Regions from separate parts of the Kocuria sp. UCD-OTCP genome, predicted to be linked through region 2. Evidence: riboswitches for the same ligand, from Rfam matches in the RefSeq annotation. Region 2 holds a riboswitch; the other holds the start of a gene.

Region 1 (7,677 bases), on a different contig from region 2:
GGGTCCTGGGCGCGGGTGACGGCGCTGGCCAGCAGCACGGCGTCGCAGCCCAGCTCCATGGCCAGGGCGGCCTCGGAGGCGGTGCCGATCCCGGCGTCGAGCACCACGGGGACGGACGCCCGGGAGGCGATGAGCTCGATGTTGTGCGGATTGAGGATGCCCAGCCCGGTGCCGATGGGGGCGCCCAGGGGCATCACCGCGGCCGCGCCCAGGTCCTCGAGCCGGCGGGCGAGGGCCGGGTCGTCGGAGGTGTAGGCGAAGACCTTGAAGCCGCGGGCCACGAGCTGCTCGGTGGCGTCGAGGAGCTCCACCACGTCGGGCAGCAGCGTGTCCTCGTCCGCGATGACCTCGAGCTTGACCCAGTCGGTCTCGAGGGCCTCCCGGCCGAGCTCGGCGGTCAGCAGCGCGTCCCGGGCGGTGTAGCACCCGGCGGTGTTGGGCAGGATCCGGATGTCGTTGCGCTCGAGCAGCGCGAAGAGGGAGTCGCCCTGGCCGGGGGCGTAGCGGCGCAGGGCCACGGTGGTCAGCTCGGTGCCGGAGGCCAGCAGCGCCTGCTCCAGGGTGTGCAGCGAGCTCAGGCCGCCGGTGCCCATGATCAGCCGGGAGCTCAGCTCGATGCCGTCGAGCACGAGGGGGTCGGGGTGCGGGGCGGTCACGTCAGCCTCCCTGGACGGCGGTGATGATCTCGATGGACTGGCCCTCCGCCACGGGGGTCCGCCGCCAGCGGCTGCGGGGTACGACCGCGGCGTCCACGGCCACGGCCACGCCGAGGCGCCCGCCGTCCAGCGGGGCGCCGTCGGGGCCCAGGGGGCGGCCGACGGTCTCGGCGACGAGGTCGACGACGGTCGCCTCCGCCGCCACGCGGTGCGGGCGGCCGTTGAGGGTGATGGCGGTCATCGGGTGCTCCTGCTCCGGGGCCCGGGCCCGGCGGCGGCCGGCGCGGGATCCCCTCGACGGGCCTCGACGGGGCGGTCGAAGCGGTGCGGGTCGGTGGCGGCGAGGTGCTCGGCGTCGGCGGCCGGATCGGCTCCGGTCCCGCCGGCCACCAGCTGCGCGGCGAGCCGGGCGGCCAGCGGGGCGAGCAGGACGCCGTGGCGGAAGTAGCCGGTGGAGACCACGAGCCCCGGCACCGGCGAGCCGTCCGGGTCGCGGACCCGGCCGAAGTACGGGATGTCGTCCGGGGTGCCGGGCCGGGCGCGGGCCAGCACCTCGACCAACTCGAGGTCGGCGACGCCGGGCACGAGCGCCTGGGCGTCGCGCAGCAGCCGGAACACGCCGCCGGCGCTGGGACCGGTCAGGTCGTCCTCGCGGGAGGTCGCCCCGATCACCACGGTCCCGTCGGCGCGGGGCACCAGGTAGACGGGCACCCCGTGCACCAGGCCGCGGACCGTGCGCTCGAGCAGCTCCGGCGCCCCGGCGGGGACCCGGGCGCGCAGGATGTCCCCGTGCACCGGCCGCAGCGGCGGGTGCCAGTCCTCCGGCAGCCCTTCGAGCTCGCCGAGCCCGGCGCCGGGGGCGAGGACCGTCCAGGTCGCGGAGACCATCCCGCCGCCGGCCAGGCGGACGCCGGTCGCCGCGCCCTCGGCGTTGCGGCGCAGCCCCGTGGCGAGGTCGTGGACGAGCCGGGCCGGTCCGCCGTCGCGCGCGGCCGGGAGCCCGGCGGGCTCCGGGAGGTCCGGGAGCTCCGGGGCGACGAGGGCCGCGAGCAGCCCGGCCACGAGGCGGCGCGGGTCCACCTGGTGGTCGTCGGGGATCCGGAACGCGGCGGACAGCCGCGGGCTCAGGGCCGGCTCGAGGGTGCGGGCGGCGCGCAGGGTCAGCGCCTCCACCGTCATGCCGTGGCGGCCCTGCAGCGCGCGGAGGTCCGTCAGGGCCTGCCGGTCGGCGGCGTCCACGCCGCACACGAGGGTCTCGGTGGCCCGGTGGCCCACCGTCCCGCCGGCGGCCTGCTCGAGGGCGGCCACGAACGCCGGGTACTCGGCGGCCGAGGCGGTCATGAGGGGGTACAGGGGCTCCTGCTGGTACTGGACCTCGCTCACCGGGGCGAGCATCCCGGCCGCGGCGCGGCTGGCGCCGGAGCCCGGCTCGGGGTCCACCACGACCACCGAGCGGCCGCGGCGGCGCAGCTCCCAGGCGGTGGCCAGGCCGATCACCCCGGCGCCGACGACGGCGACGTCGGCGCGGACGTGCTCGGGCCGGTCGACCAGCGGGTGGGGCGCGGTCGTGGGGGCGGGGTGCGCGGCAGTCACAGGGAACGTCCTTTCCTCCGGCGGCATGACCCGCATCAGGTGTGGCGGTCGGCGCTGGACGCCCTCTCAGCCCCCGGTGGGGCTCCCGCAGAACCGCTGACCTATCATCAGCGTGTGACCCAGCCTACCCGTGATGCCTCCGCCCCCGCCGAGTCCTCCCTGCGAGAGACCCGGACGGCCAGACTCCTCGCCGCCCGGCTGTACGTGTGCACGGACGCCCGCCGGGACCGGGGCGACCTCGAGGACTTCCTGCACGCCGTCTGTGCCGGCGGCGCTGACGTCGTCCAGTTGCGGGACAAGAGCATCGACGCGGACGAGGAGATCGCCGCGCTGGAGCTGCTGGGCCGGGTGGCCGCCGAGTACGACACCCTGTTCGCGGTCAACGACCGCGCCGACATCGCCGCGCTCGTGGGCGCCGACGTCTTCCACGTGGGCCAGCACGACCTCAGCCCCGCCCAGGCCCGGCGGCTCCTGGGCCCCGACGTGCTGATCGGGCGCTCCACCCACGACCTCGGACAGGCCACGGCGGCGCTCGCGGACCCGGACGTCGACTACTTCTGCACCGGCCCCGTCTGGGCCACGCCCACCAAGCCGGGGCGCCCGGCCACCGGGCTGGAGTTCGTCCGCGCGGTCGCCGAGCTGACGGAGGCCCGGCTGGACGCGGACCCGGAGGTCCTGCCCGTGCCGTGGTTCGCCATCGGCGGCATCGACGAGCCGCGGCTCCCGCAGGTGCTGGAGGCCGGGGCGCGCGGCGTCGTCGTCGTCCGCGCCGTCACCGAGGCCCCCGATCCCCGCACCGCCGCCGGGCAGCTGCGCGGCCTGCTCCCCGCCTGAGCCCGGGGCGGTCCCCCGCCCGCCTCACCGTCGGCTCCCCGCCGCCGTCCAGCACGTTCTGAGAGCATGGACGCAGGACGACGACGGAGAGGTGGCCCATGGACCCCGAGCTCGACCCCCAGGTGCGGCACGCGGTGGAGCGCCCCGCGGAGACCGCCCGCGGCCCGGAGGACGCGCAGCTGCGCGTCCGGCTGGCCGGTGAGCCCGCCCGCCGCGCCCTCGGCACGCACTGGGAGCAGGGCCTCCCGGAGGACGCCGCCCCGAGCGACGACCGGCTCGCCGCCGCCGTGCTGCTCGCCACCCTCTTCGGCGACACCTTCTGGCTGGAGCGCGCCGCCCGGCTGCCCAGCGACGTGCCGGGGTGCCCGTCCGCGCCGCCGAGCGGGCTGCTGGAGCTGACCCGGGTGCCGGGCGCCCGGGCCGCCCTGGCCGCCGTGCTCGAGCGCCCGCTGCTGACCGGGCTCCTGGAGTGGGGCACCAACCCCCTGCCGGAGCAGCCCCCGCTGGCCGTGGCCCGGGCCGCCCGGGACCTGGGCGTCCCCGACGACGGGCGCGTCTACAAGGTGGTGCGCCGCCGCGCCGAGCGCTTCCTGGCGCGGGAGCACGACGGGTCCGAGCCGCTCGAGCAGTTCGTGACCCTGCTCAACGAGGCGGAGCGGGGCCACCGCGAGGACGGGCCCGTGCTCTCGGGCGAGACCCTGCCGCCGGCGGCTCCCCCGGCGCCGGGTCCGACCGCGGGATCCTCCTCCACGGCCGGCCCGGCCGCGGACGGTGACGTCCGCCCGGGAACACCCCCGCCCGGCGCCCCTCCGGCGGGCTCGCCCGAGAACCCCCAGTGGGGGGTGAGCCCCGCGAGCCCGGCCCCGCCGCCGCCCGGGCAGTTCCCGGGCCAGCACCCCGGACCCGGGGCACCCGGCCCGGGCGGTCCGGGATACGGCACCCCCGGGTACGGTCCCGGGGACCAGCAGCCCGGAGCACCGGGCGCCGGTGCCCAGGGCGCCTCCGGGCCGGTGTTCGGGCCCGGCCCCGGCGGGTGGCCGCCGCGCCCGGCAGAGCCCGAGGAGGACGACTCCGACAACCTCAAGGCGTGGGGATTCGTCTTCCTGGGCATCCTGGCGGTGATCGCCGCCCTGATCTTCATCCTCTGAGCCCACCGCACCATCATTTACTTGCACCGGAAAGCTTCTGAGGCTATTCTTGGGGACATATCAACCAATGCGCCGCCCCTGCCGACGGAGAACCCCGCGATGCCGATCTTTCCCCAGAACCCCGCTCCCCAGAGCCTGACGAAGCGCCCCGCCGAGGACCTGCTGTCCGCGGACACCCGGATGGGCGCGGTGGAGCTGCTGGTCTCCGACCTGGACACGATGGTCGCCTACTACTCGGACGCCGTCACCCTCGACGTGCTCGCCCACGCCGGGGACACCGCGGTCCTGGGCCGGGACGGCCGGACGGTCGTGCGGCTGCGCCAGGTCAAGGAGCTCCCGCCGGCCCGCCGCGGGCAGGCCGGCCTGTTCCACACCGCGGTGGTCTTCGACGACGAGCCGGCCCTGGCCGCGGCGCTCGCGTCCGTGGCGACCGTGGCGCCCCGCTCCTTCACCGGCAGCGCCGACCACCTCTACAGTCAGGCCTTCTACTTCGACGACCCCGAGGGCAACGGGGTGGAGCTCTACACGGACCGCCCCCGCGACACGTGGCGGCGAGAGCCCACCGGCCTGCTGACCCTGGCCTCCAACCCGCTGGACCCGAACGGGTTCCTCCAGGAGCACCTGGCCGAGCAGGGCGGGCGGCCCCCGGCGCCGCCGGCCACCCTGGGCCACGTGCACCTGCAGGTGGGTGACATCCCGCTGGGCCGGCAGTTCTACGTGGACGTGCTGGGCTTCGAAGTGATGAGCGACATCGGCTCCGCCCTGTTCATCGCCGCCGGCGGCTACCACCACCACATCGCGCTCAACACCTGGCAGAGCGCCGGGGCCGGCCCGCGGGCGGCCTCGCTGGGGCTGGGCCAGGTCAACATCGACCTGCCGGACGCCGACGACGTCGCGGCCCTGGCGTCCCGGCTCGCGGACCACCGGATCCCCACCCGGCACGACGGCGCCGTGCTGCGCTTCGAGGACCCCTGGAACACCCTGATCCAGGTGGGCGTCGCGGCGTAGCCCCGGCCGGGCGCCGCGTCCGCACCCACTCGCCGGCGGCGCCGTGCTCGACGCCCGCGGGTGCTCGCCGGCACCCCGGCCCGCCGGTAGGTTGGGCCTCGTGCCCGGGGTGCCCGGGCACGGAGGGCGTGCGGCGACACGGCGGCCGCCCGGTCCGAGAGCGAGGAGCAGGGCATGGGTGAGAAGGACGACAGCACCGGCAAGGACTTCGACGAGGCCGTCAACATGACCGCAAAGCAGCTGTCGACGTGGCTGGACACCGACGAGTCCACCTCGGTGGGCCAGGACGACGGCGGGGAGTCGGTGGGCCACCGCTCCGGGCGCCGGATCGTGGAGATCCTGCAGAAGCCGAAGGGCGAGCGCACCGAGGCCGACCACGAGCACATGCGCAAGGTGGTCGGCTACGTCCACCGCCACCTGGCCCAGCGCCCCGACGGGGACGTGCGCGAGACCCGGTGGCGCTACTCCCTGATGAACTGGGGCCACGACCCCCTGAAGGACTGAGCCGGAGGGCCCGCCCGGCGCCGCCGGGCGGGCCGGGCAGATATTGCAGTTGTGCAAAACTTGCAGAAGTGCAAAAATTTGGGCATGAATGCCGACCTCCCTCCCACCCTGCGCGCCCGCAAGAAGGCCGAGACCTGGTCCGCGATCCACGAGGCGGCCGCCGCCCTCGCGGTGCGGCACGGGGTCGAGGGCACCACGGTGGAGGCCGTGGCCGCGGCGGCCGGCGTCTCCCCGCGGACCTTCTTCAACTACTTCCCCGCCAAGGAGGACGCCGTCCTGGGCATGCGGGCCCCCTCGCTGGACCCCGAGCTGCTGGACGGCTTCTCCCTCGAGCACGACCTGCTGGGCCAGGTCTCGCGCCTGCTGCTGGCCGTCTCCCGCAGCGCCTACGCGGGACGGGACGCCGAGCGGCGCCGGAGGCTGCTGCAGGACCACCCGAGCCTGGGCCGCCGCCGGCACGAGCTGATGCTCGAGGCCGAGGCCCTGGTGCGCCACACCCTCGCGGAGCTGCTGGCCCGGGACCCCGCGTGGTCGGCCGGGATCGGGGAGCACCGCGTGGACGAGGTCGCCCGGATGCTGGTCCTGCTCGGCGGCGTCCCGCTGCGCTTCGCCATCACCGCCGATAGCTACTCCCCGGCGCACGGCCTGCCGACCGAGGACCATGAGTCGGCGCTCTCCCTCCTCCACCGTCTCCAGGAGAAGCTCTCATGACCCGCACTCCCGCCCACCGCGCCGAACCGGGCTCCGGCTCCCGGCACCTCGCGCTGCTCTTCGTCGGCCTGATGCTCTCCATGCTGCTGGCCGCGCTGAACCAGACCGTCCTCAGCACGGCGCTGCCCACGATCGTGGGCGAGCTCAACGGGGTCGACGAGATGCTGTGGGTGATCACGGCCTACATCCTGGCCTCGACGATCATGATGCCCGTGTACGGCAAGCTCGGGGACCTGATGGGCCGCAAGCCCCTGCTCCTGGGCGCGATCCTGGTGTTCATGGCCGGCTCCGTGGTCGGCGCGCTCGCCGGCACCATCGAGGTCCTCATCGCGGCCCGCGCGATCCAGGGTCTCGGCGGCGGCGGGCTGATCATCCTCTCCCAGGCCGCCATCGCCGACGTGGTCCCGGCCCGGGAGCGCGGCAAGTACATGGGCGTCATGGGCGGGGTGTTCGCGGTGTCCTCGGTGGCCGGCCCGCTGCTCGGCGGGTTCTTCACCGAGGGCCCCGGCTGGCGCTGGGTCTTCTGGATCAACATCCCGCTCGGCCTGCTCGCGCTTGCCGGGGCCGTCCTGTTCCTCAAGCTGCCCCGGCACAGCGGCCGGCCGCGCCTGGACATCGGCGGCATGGTGCTGCTGGCCGTGGCCACGACCTGCCTGGTCCTGTTCGCCACCTGGGGCGGCGGCAAGTACGCCTGGACCGACCCCGTGATCCTCGGGCTGATCGCCGGGACGCTCGTGGCCGCCGCGGCGTTCGTGGCCGTGGAGCGGCGCACCGCCGAGCCCATCATCCCGATGCACCTGTTCCGCAAGCGCAACTTCGTCCTCACCACCCTCGCCGGTCTGCTCACCGGCGTGGCGATGTTCGGGGCCCTCGGCTACCTGCCCACCTACCTGCAGATGGTCTTCGGCGTCGACGCCACCCGGTCCGGGCTGCTGATGGTGCCGATGATGGGCACGATGCTCGTCACCTCGGTGCTCGCCGGTCAGGCCGTGAGCCGGACCGGGCGCTACAAGTGGCTGCCGGTGGCCGGCAGCGTGATCGTGGCCGCGGCCATGGGGCTGCTCGCCACCCTGACCTCCGAGCAGGGGGTGTGGCACGTGTGCCTCTACATCGCGGTCCTCGGCCTGGGTCTGGGCCTGTCCATGCAGGTGCTCGTGCTGATCGTGCAGAACACCTTCCCCCTGCGCCAGGTCGGCACGGCCACCGCGGCGAACAACTTCTTC
Region 2 (7,677 bases):
GGGGCCTCGGCCCTCGTCGCCGCGGGGGTGGCCCTGACCGTGTTCGCCGGGCCGCTGTTCCAGCTCGCGGACAACGCCGCGGAGAACCTCGTCCGCCCCGAGCGCTACGTCGAGGCCGTGCTGGACCCCGCGTCCGCGCCGCGGCCCGTCGTGGAGGAGGCCCCGTGACCCGCCCCAAGAATTCCCTGCTCGTCGAGCTGCCGCTGCTGGTGTGGCTCGTGGTGGTGTGGGGCGCCCTCTGGGGCGACTTCGGCCCCGGCAACCTGCTGGTCGGACTGGTCCTGGCCCTGCTCGTCACCTGGGTGCTCTACCTGCCGCCCGTCCATCTGTCCGGCCGGTTCAACCCGTTCCAGTTCGCCCTCTTCGCCGTGACGTTCGTGTGGCAGGTCGCCAAGGCGAGCTTCGAGGTGATGCTCATTGCGATCCTCGTGGGCCCGCGCGCGCGCAACGCCGTGGTCGGCGTCCAGCTGCGCACGCGCTCCGACCTGCTCCTGACGGCCACCGGCCACACCATGACCCTGATCCCGGGCTCGCTCGTGGTGGAGGTGGACCGGGCCTCCGGCACGCTGTACTTCCACGCGCTCAACGTCCGCAGCGCTCAGGAGGCCGAGGACTTCCGCCGGTCCGCCCTCCGGGTGGAGGCGGCCTGGATCCGGATCATGGGCACCCCGGAGGAGCTCGCCGCCCTGCGGGCCGAGCGGGGCGGCGGACGGGCCTCCGGCACGGACCGGCCGGACAGCGCCGCGCTCAGCTCGCCGATCACCGCGAGCCTGCAGATCGTGGGCCGCCGCCGGGACGAGGTGCCCACCGGGTCCCCGGCGGACGCCCCGGGATCCACCCCCACCGACACCCACGAGGAGGACCACCCGTGATGCAGATCGCCGTGGCCGTCGCGGCCGTGCTGCTCAGCGCGGCCGCCGCGGGCACCCTCTACCGCCTCGCCAAGGGCCCCTCCCTGCTGGACCGCGTGGTGGCCACGGACGTGCTGCTGGCCATCGTCGCGGCCGCCCTCGCCGTGGACATGGCCTACCACGGCCACCTCAACAACCTGATCCTCATGGTGATCGTCTCGCTGGTCGGGTTCATCGGCTCCGTGACGGTGGCGCGCTTCGCCACCCAGACCGCCGAGCACGGGCGGTGAGCGCCGTGCTGGACACTGTCCTGGACGCCGCCGCGGCCGTGTGCCTCGTGGTCGGCGCGCTCATGTCCCTCGCCGCAGGGATCGGCCTGGTCCGCTTCCCGGACCTCCTGACGCGCATGCACGCCGGCACCAAGCCCCAGGTCTTCGGGCTGCTCCTCATGCTCACGGCAGTCGCCCTCGAGAACCGCGAACCCGTCATGATCCCGCTCATCGCCCTCGGCTGGATCTTCCAGCTGCTCACCGTGCCCGTCTCGGCGCACATGGTGGGACGCTCGACGTACCGCACCAAGCACCTGAACCGGACCACGCTGACCCAGGACGACCTGCAGAAGGTCCTCAACCGCGCCGCGGAGGGCGGGGCGGAGGGCTCCGCGGAGGGCGTCGCCGCGGGACCGCCGGTGCCGAGCCCGGACGGCCGGCGGGCGGACGGACAGCAGACTGACGGATCGCCGGGGACGCGTTAGGCTGGGCAGGATCGACAGGGCGCACCCGCGTCCCCCTCGGACGACAAGGAGCAGCACTCCATGAACACCAAGGTCCTCGAACTCGTGGGCACCGGCCTCTCGCTCGGCGGCGTGGCGCTCTCGCACAAGGTGCTCGGCGCGGCGTGGACGCGCATCACCGGCGACCCGCCCCCCGCCAAGAACCCGGACCCGGACGAGGCCTGGACGGGCATCATCATCTGGTCGCTCGTCACCGGTCTCGTGGGCACCGTCATCAAGGTCGGCATCTCCCGCCAGATCGCGAAGATGGAGAACAGGCCGCGGACGAACCCCAAGGCCTCGAGCCAGGCCGAGGTCTGAGGCCCGGCGAGCACCTCGCTCAGGGGCCCGTCCGGCCGGACACCGCACCGGTGTCCGGCCGGACGGGCCCCTGCGTCGTTCACCGGCCGTGCGCCGGCAGTGCACGGGGCGGGCGGGGGAGAGGTAGACTCGGTGCCACTGAACGACAGGGGAGCGCCCCGCCGGTGAGACCGGCGCGGCGCTGAGAGTGCGGATCGCCGCAGACCCTCGAACCTGCTCCGGTTAGCACCGGCGAAGGGAGTCGAGCATCTCAGGGGTGCTTCCCCGGGAACGCGCCACCGGCGCGGCCCGCGGAACCCCGTCCCCTCCTGGCACCGACGGCTCGCTGAGCCCAGGAGGAATCCACCGTGAACACCACCACCCACCGCCCCGCCCGCCGCCCCGGCACGTCCCGCGCGTCGTCCTGGCGCGTCGTCGACATCGTCGTGGCCGCCGTCCTCGCCGCCGTGTGCGCGGTCGTCTTCTGGGCGTGGTCGAACCTGCTCTACCCCGTGGTCGGCACGGCCGCGGTCGCCTACCCGCCCGCCGTAGGGCTGATCGCCGGCGGCTGGCTCGTGGCCGGCGTGCTCGGCGGGCTGATCATCCGCAAGCCCGGCGCCGCGCTGTTCTGCGAGCTGCTCGCCGCCGTGATCGAGAGCTTCCTGGGCACCCACTTCGGTCTGCTGGTCGTGCTCTCCGGTCTCGTCCAGGGCATCGGTGCGGAACTGGCCTTCGCCGCCTTCCGGTACCGCCGGTTCGACGCCCTCGTGGCGGCCGTGGCGGGCGCCGTGAGCGGGATCTTCCTCGGCGTCCACGAGAACATCGTCTACAACTACGAGTGGGCGCTGAGCCACCAGGTGGTCTACGTGGTCCTGACGGCCGTCTCCGGGGCGGTGCTCGCGGGCCTGCTGATGCAGGCCGTGGTGCGGGCCCTCGCGGCCACCGGCGTGCTGCAGGGCCTCGCGTCGGGGCGGGCCGTGCGGCGATGACGGCTCCCACGACCCCGGACCCCGTGGTGCCCGCCGGCCGCGGGGCCCGGGTCGAGGCCCGCGGCTTCGGCTGGCACCACCCCGGGCGGGACGCGGCGGCGCTGCGCGGCCTGGACCTCGTGGTCGAGCCGGGGGAGCGCGTGCTCCTGCTGGGACCCAGCGGGGCGGGCAAGTCCACCCTCCTGCACGCCCTGGCGGGAGTCCTCCACGACGACGACGGGCAGTCCGCCTCCGGCGAGCTGCTGCTCGACGGCATGCCGCCGGAGCAGGCGCGCGGCCGGGCCGGGCTCGTGCAGCAGGACCCCGAGTCCCAGGTGGTGCTGTCCCGGATCGGGGACGACACCGCCTTCGGCCTCGAGAACCTCGCGGTGCCCCGGGAGCAGATCTGGCCGCGGGTGCGCGCGGGGCTCGACGACGTGGGGCTGGACCTCCCCCTCGACCACTCCACCGCGGCCCTGTCCGGCGGGCAGAAGCAGCGCCTGGCGCTCGCGGGCGCCGTGGCCATGAGCCCGGGGGTGCTGCTGCTCGACGAGCCGACCGCCAACCTGGACCCCGCCGGCGTGCGGCAGGTCCGCGACGCCGTGGTGTCCTGCCTCGACCGCAGCGGCGCCACGCTCGTGGTCGTGGAGCACCGTGTCGCCGTGTGGGCCGAGGTCGTGGACCGCGTCGTCGTGCTCGGCCGGGACGGGAGCATCACCCACGACGGCGCGCCGGGCCGGGTGCTCGGCGCCGCGGCCGACGAGCTCAGCGGCGCGGGGGTGTGGGTGCCCGGCCGGGTGCCGGCCACGCGTGCGCCCGCTCGCCCCGCCGCGGATCCCCGTGCAGGCTCCTCCGGTGCACATCCCGCCGGGGGTCCCGCCGGAACCCGGGCCGCCGGCTCCGGGGCGGACGGCGCACCGCTGCTGAGCGCCACCGGTCTGGGCGTCTCGCGCAGCCAGCCGTCGGCGCGGCAGCTGCGCGCCCGGCGGCGGGCGCGGCGTCGCGGCCGCCCGGTGGACGACGCCGCCGCGGGCCGGGACCTCCCCACGGCGGTGGCCGGCGTGGAGCTGACCCTGCGCCGCGGCCGCGCGCTCGCGCTGACCGGGCCCAACGGCGCCGGCAAGTCCACGCTCGCGCTGACGCTGGCGGGTCTGCTCGCCCCCGTGCGCGGCACCGTGCGGGCCCACCCGGTCCTCGACCGCGGCGCGGGCCCCGACCCGCTCGAGTGGAGCGGCCGGGAGCTCGTGGCCCGCGTGGGGACGGTCTTCCAGGAGCCCGAGCACCAGTTCCTGCGGGCCACCGTGCGGGCCGAGCTCGAGCTCGGCCCCCGGCTGGCCGGCACGCCGGTGGCCGAGCGGGAGCGCCGCACGGACGAACTGCTCCGCCGGCTGCGGCTCTCGCACCTGGCCGACGCCAACCCGTTCACCCTCTCCGGGGGCGAGAAGCGGCGGCTGTCCGTGGCCACGGTGCTCGCCACGGACCCGGACGTGCTGGTGCTCGACGAGCCGACGTTCGGTCAGGACGCCCTGACGTGGGCGGAGCTCGTGGACCTGCTCGTGGAGCTCGTCGACGCCGGCACGTCGGTCCTCGCCGTGACCCACGACGAGGACTTCGTGCGGGCGCTCGGCGCCGAGGTGCTGGCGCTGGGCACCCCGAGCGAGCGGGGCCGCGCCGCTCGCACGGCACCGGCGGCGGGAGGGGCGCCGGCCGTTCCTGTCGTGCGGTCCGCGTCCGCGGCGGGGAAGACCGCGGCTGCTCCTGCCGTGCGGTCCGGGGCCGCGGCAGGGAGTGCCCCGGCCGCTCCGGCGGCGCCGGGGGCCGGCGCGGTGCGGGTCGTCCCCGTCCGGCGGGAGCCCGTCCGGTGAGCGCCGCCGCGATCGCGCCGTCGGCCCGGACCTCGCTGCTGGGGCGCACGAACGCGGTGGTCAAGCTGGCCGGGGCGCTGCTGCTGACCGTGGTGCTGCTGCTCAGCGCGGACCCCGTGACGTCGGGGACCGTGCTGCTGGGCGAGGTGCTGCTGCTGGCGCTGGCCGGTCAGCGCCCGCTCGCGCTGCTGCGCCGGGCGTGGCCGGTGGTCGTGGCGGCACTCGTGAGCGGGTGGGGCACGGCCCTGCTCGCCGAGGACTCCGGGCCGGTGCTGCTCGACCTGGGGGTCACCGGGATCTCGTCCGGCTCGGTGGCCGCAGGGGCGGCGATCGCCCTGCGCGGGCTGGCGCTGGCGCTGCCCGGGCTGATGCTGGTACTCACCACGGATCCCACGGACCTCGCCGACGGCCTCGCCCAGACGCTGCGCCTGCCGGCCCGCTTCGTGCTCGCGTCCCTGGCCGCGCTGCGGCTGGTGGGGGTGATGGTCTCCGAGTGGGCCACCCTGGCGATGGCGCGGCGGGCGCGCGGGGCGGGGTCCGGGCACGGTCCGGTGGGCGCGCTGCGGGAGTTCGGCGGCCAGGCCTTCACGCTGCTGGTGCAGTCCCTGCGACGGGCCACCCGGCTGTCGGTCACCATGGAGGCCCGCGGCTTCGGTGCGGGTCCGCGCACGTGGGCCCGCGTCCCGGGGTACTCCTGGCGGGACGCGGCGGTCCTCACGGGCTGCGCTGCGGCCGCCGCGGCGGGCCCGGCGGTGTCCGTCCTGCTCGGGACGCACCGGTTCATCTGGGCCTGAGCGAAGGATCAGGCCTGCTGGACCCAGCTCGTGACGAGCTTCGTCAGGTCCGGGTCCACCGGCAGCGGCTGGTGGTCGAGCCGGCGCACCGGCACCGCGAGCCGGACGCTGGAGACCAGCCACACGGCGTCGGCCTCCATGAGGTCCGCCGGGTACAGGGGCCCGTAGCCGAGCTCCCAGCCGTCCCGGCGGGCGGCGGCGAAGATCTTGGCCTGCGTGGTGCCCGGCAGGATCCCGTGCGAGGGCTCCGGCGTCAGCAGGGTGCGGCGGCCGACGCGCACCCGGGCGCAGACCACGGAGGACGTCGCGCCCTCCAGGACCCTGCGCCCCTCCGTGGTGAAGACCGCCTCGTCCGCGCCGAGGGAGCGGGCGTGGCGCAGGGCGGCCATGTTGATCGCGTAGGAGAGCGTCTTGGCCCCCGGGAGCAGCCACGGGTACCCGGCGTCCTGGGCGGGGTCGTGGCCGCGCGGCAGCAGCACCGCGGTCACGCCGTCCCGGCGCTGCCGGAACGTCGTCTCCGGCACGGGGCTCACCACGATCCAGGACCACGGGCCGTCCGCCGGGGTGCCGCGGCTGATCACCACCTTGACGGCGTGCTCGGCCCCCAGACCGCCGTCCCCGCCGGGGGCGGCGTGAGCGAGCGCCAGCTCCACCGCCCCGCGCACGTCCCGCGCCGACGGCACGGGCAGCTGCGCCAGCCGCGCGGAGGCCGACAGCCGCTGGTGGTGGGCCTCGAACTTCTGCACGAGCCCGTCGACGGCGCGCATGGTCTCGAAGACGCCGTCCCCCCGGGTGAGCCCCTGGTCGTCGATCCGCACGAGCGGAACGGACGGATCGGCGAGGACGCCCTCCGGGTGGGCGGCGTCGAGGACGACGACGGTGCTGGTCACGGATCCTCCTGTCGGTGCGGCCGCGGGGCTCAGCAGACCGGGCCGGGGTGCAGGATGTCCACCTGTTCCCAGACGTGGTCCTCCGCCAGGTAGGCGTCCTCCTGGGCGGCCCAGCGGTCCCAGTGCTCGGCGTAGTAGGAGCCGTCACGGCTCAGCGCGCGGTCGTAGCGCAGGGCGGTGGGCAGCTCGACCCACACGGAGACGTCCAGCAGCTCCCGGGCCTCGGCGCTGCACGCGCCGACGCCCTCCAGGATCACGACCTCCGCCACACGGGTCAGCCGCGGGGTCCCCGGGGAGCCGGTGACCCAGTCCCAGGCGCTCCACTCGGCGTCCCGGCCCTGGTCGAGGGGCGTGAGGACCTCGTCCACGTAGGTGCGGCGGCCGGGGCCGAGCCCGTCCCAGCCCGGGTAGAGGTCCTCGAGGTGGAAGAGCGTCACGTCCCGCACCGGGCGCAGCACCGCGGCGAGCTGCTCGGCGAGGCTGGTCTTGCCGGCCCCCGAACGCCCGTCGATGCCGATGAGGTAGGGGCGGCGGGTGGGGGAGGGGAGCAGCCGCGCCAGGTTGGTGCCGGCGGGGTGGGCCGCCGCGAGCGCCGGATCCAGCTCGAGCTCGATGTCGATCACGCGCGCCCAGCGTCCTGAGCGGATCCCCGGTCGGCGCCGAGCTCCCGGGCGACGGCGCGGACCACGCCCGGCACGGCGGCGTCGATCATGCCCCAGGTGGACTCGAAGTCCTCGGGCCCCCCGTACCAGGGGTCGTAGATCCCCAGGTCGCCGTGCTCGAGATCTTCGACGGCGGGGTCGAACTCCCGCAGCAGCCGCACCTTGGCGGCGGCGGAGCGGTCCGGTGCGAGCGCCCGCAGGCGCTGCCAGTGCACCACGTCCAGCGCGAGTACGAGGTCCCGGTCGCCGAAGCGGACGGGGTCGAAGACCTGCGCCGCGTGCGCGGAGGCGTCGAGCCCCTCGCGGCGCAGGAGGTCGCCGGCGCGGGGGTCCACGGGGTTGCCGAGCTCCTCGTCGCTGACGCCGGCCGAGTCGATCCGCACGCGCCCGGCCAGTCCTGCGGCCTCGAAGGCGCGGCGCAGGGCGAACTCCGCCATGGGCGAGCGGCAGATGTTGCCGGTGCACACGGCCACGATCGAATACATAGCGCGCAGTCTAAGCCGTCCGGTCCCGGCACGAGAAGTGCGGCCGCCGCCCCGAGGGGCGACGGCCGCACGGCGCGGGTCCGGTCAGGG

The links. Region 2 has a riboswitch for thiamine pyrophosphate ahead of H488_RS23725 (ECF transporter S component). Riboswitches for the same ligand answer to the same signal wherever they lie in the genome.
Region 1: another riboswitch for thiamine pyrophosphate. It lies ahead of H488_RS20330 (FAD-dependent oxidoreductase); the one in region 2 lies ahead of H488_RS23725 (ECF transporter S component).

What each region holds. Positions count from the first base shown of each region.
Region 1 covers NZ_AOSQ01000001.1:204,565-212,241, reverse strand. The annotation lists gene H488_RS20340 (thiazole synthase) at 1-656, opposite strand, end outside; gene thiS (sulfur carrier protein ThiS) at 658-897, opposite strand; gene H488_RS20330 (FAD-dependent oxidoreductase) at 894-2,249, opposite strand; TPP riboswitch at 2,245-2,348, opposite strand; gene thiE (thiamine phosphate synthase) at 2,364-3,083, shown strand; gene H488_RS20320 (hypothetical protein) at 3,182-4,231, shown strand; gene H488_RS20315 (VOC family protein) at 4,331-5,239, shown strand; gene H488_RS20310 (DUF3140 domain-containing protein) at 5,414-5,743, shown strand; gene H488_RS37320 (TetR family transcriptional regulator) at 5,828-6,454, shown strand; gene H488_RS20300 (MDR family MFS transporter) at 6,451-7,677, shown strand, end outside.
Region 2 covers NZ_AOSQ01000011.1:78,161-85,837, reverse strand. The annotation lists partial or broken gene H488_RS0118085 (Na+/H+ antiporter subunit D) at 1-168, shown strand, start outside; gene H488_RS38500 (Na+/H+ antiporter subunit E) at 165-872, shown strand; gene H488_RS23740 (monovalent cation/H+ antiporter complex subunit F) at 872-1,141, shown strand; gene mnhG (monovalent cation/H(+) antiporter subunit G) at 1,147-1,605, shown strand; gene H488_RS23730 (DUF4235 domain-containing protein) at 1,666-1,944, shown strand; TPP riboswitch at 2,082-2,201, shown strand; gene H488_RS23725 (ECF transporter S component) at 2,292-2,912, shown strand; gene H488_RS23720 (ABC transporter ATP-binding protein) at 2,909-4,756, shown strand; gene H488_RS23715 (energy-coupling factor transporter transmembrane component T family protein) at 4,753-5,550, shown strand; gene H488_RS23710 (aminotransferase class IV) at 5,559-6,440, opposite strand; gene H488_RS23705 (uridine kinase family protein) at 6,470-7,063, opposite strand; gene H488_RS23700 (low molecular weight protein-tyrosine-phosphatase) at 7,060-7,587, opposite strand; gene H488_RS23695 (BCCT family transporter) at 7,672-7,677, opposite strand, start outside.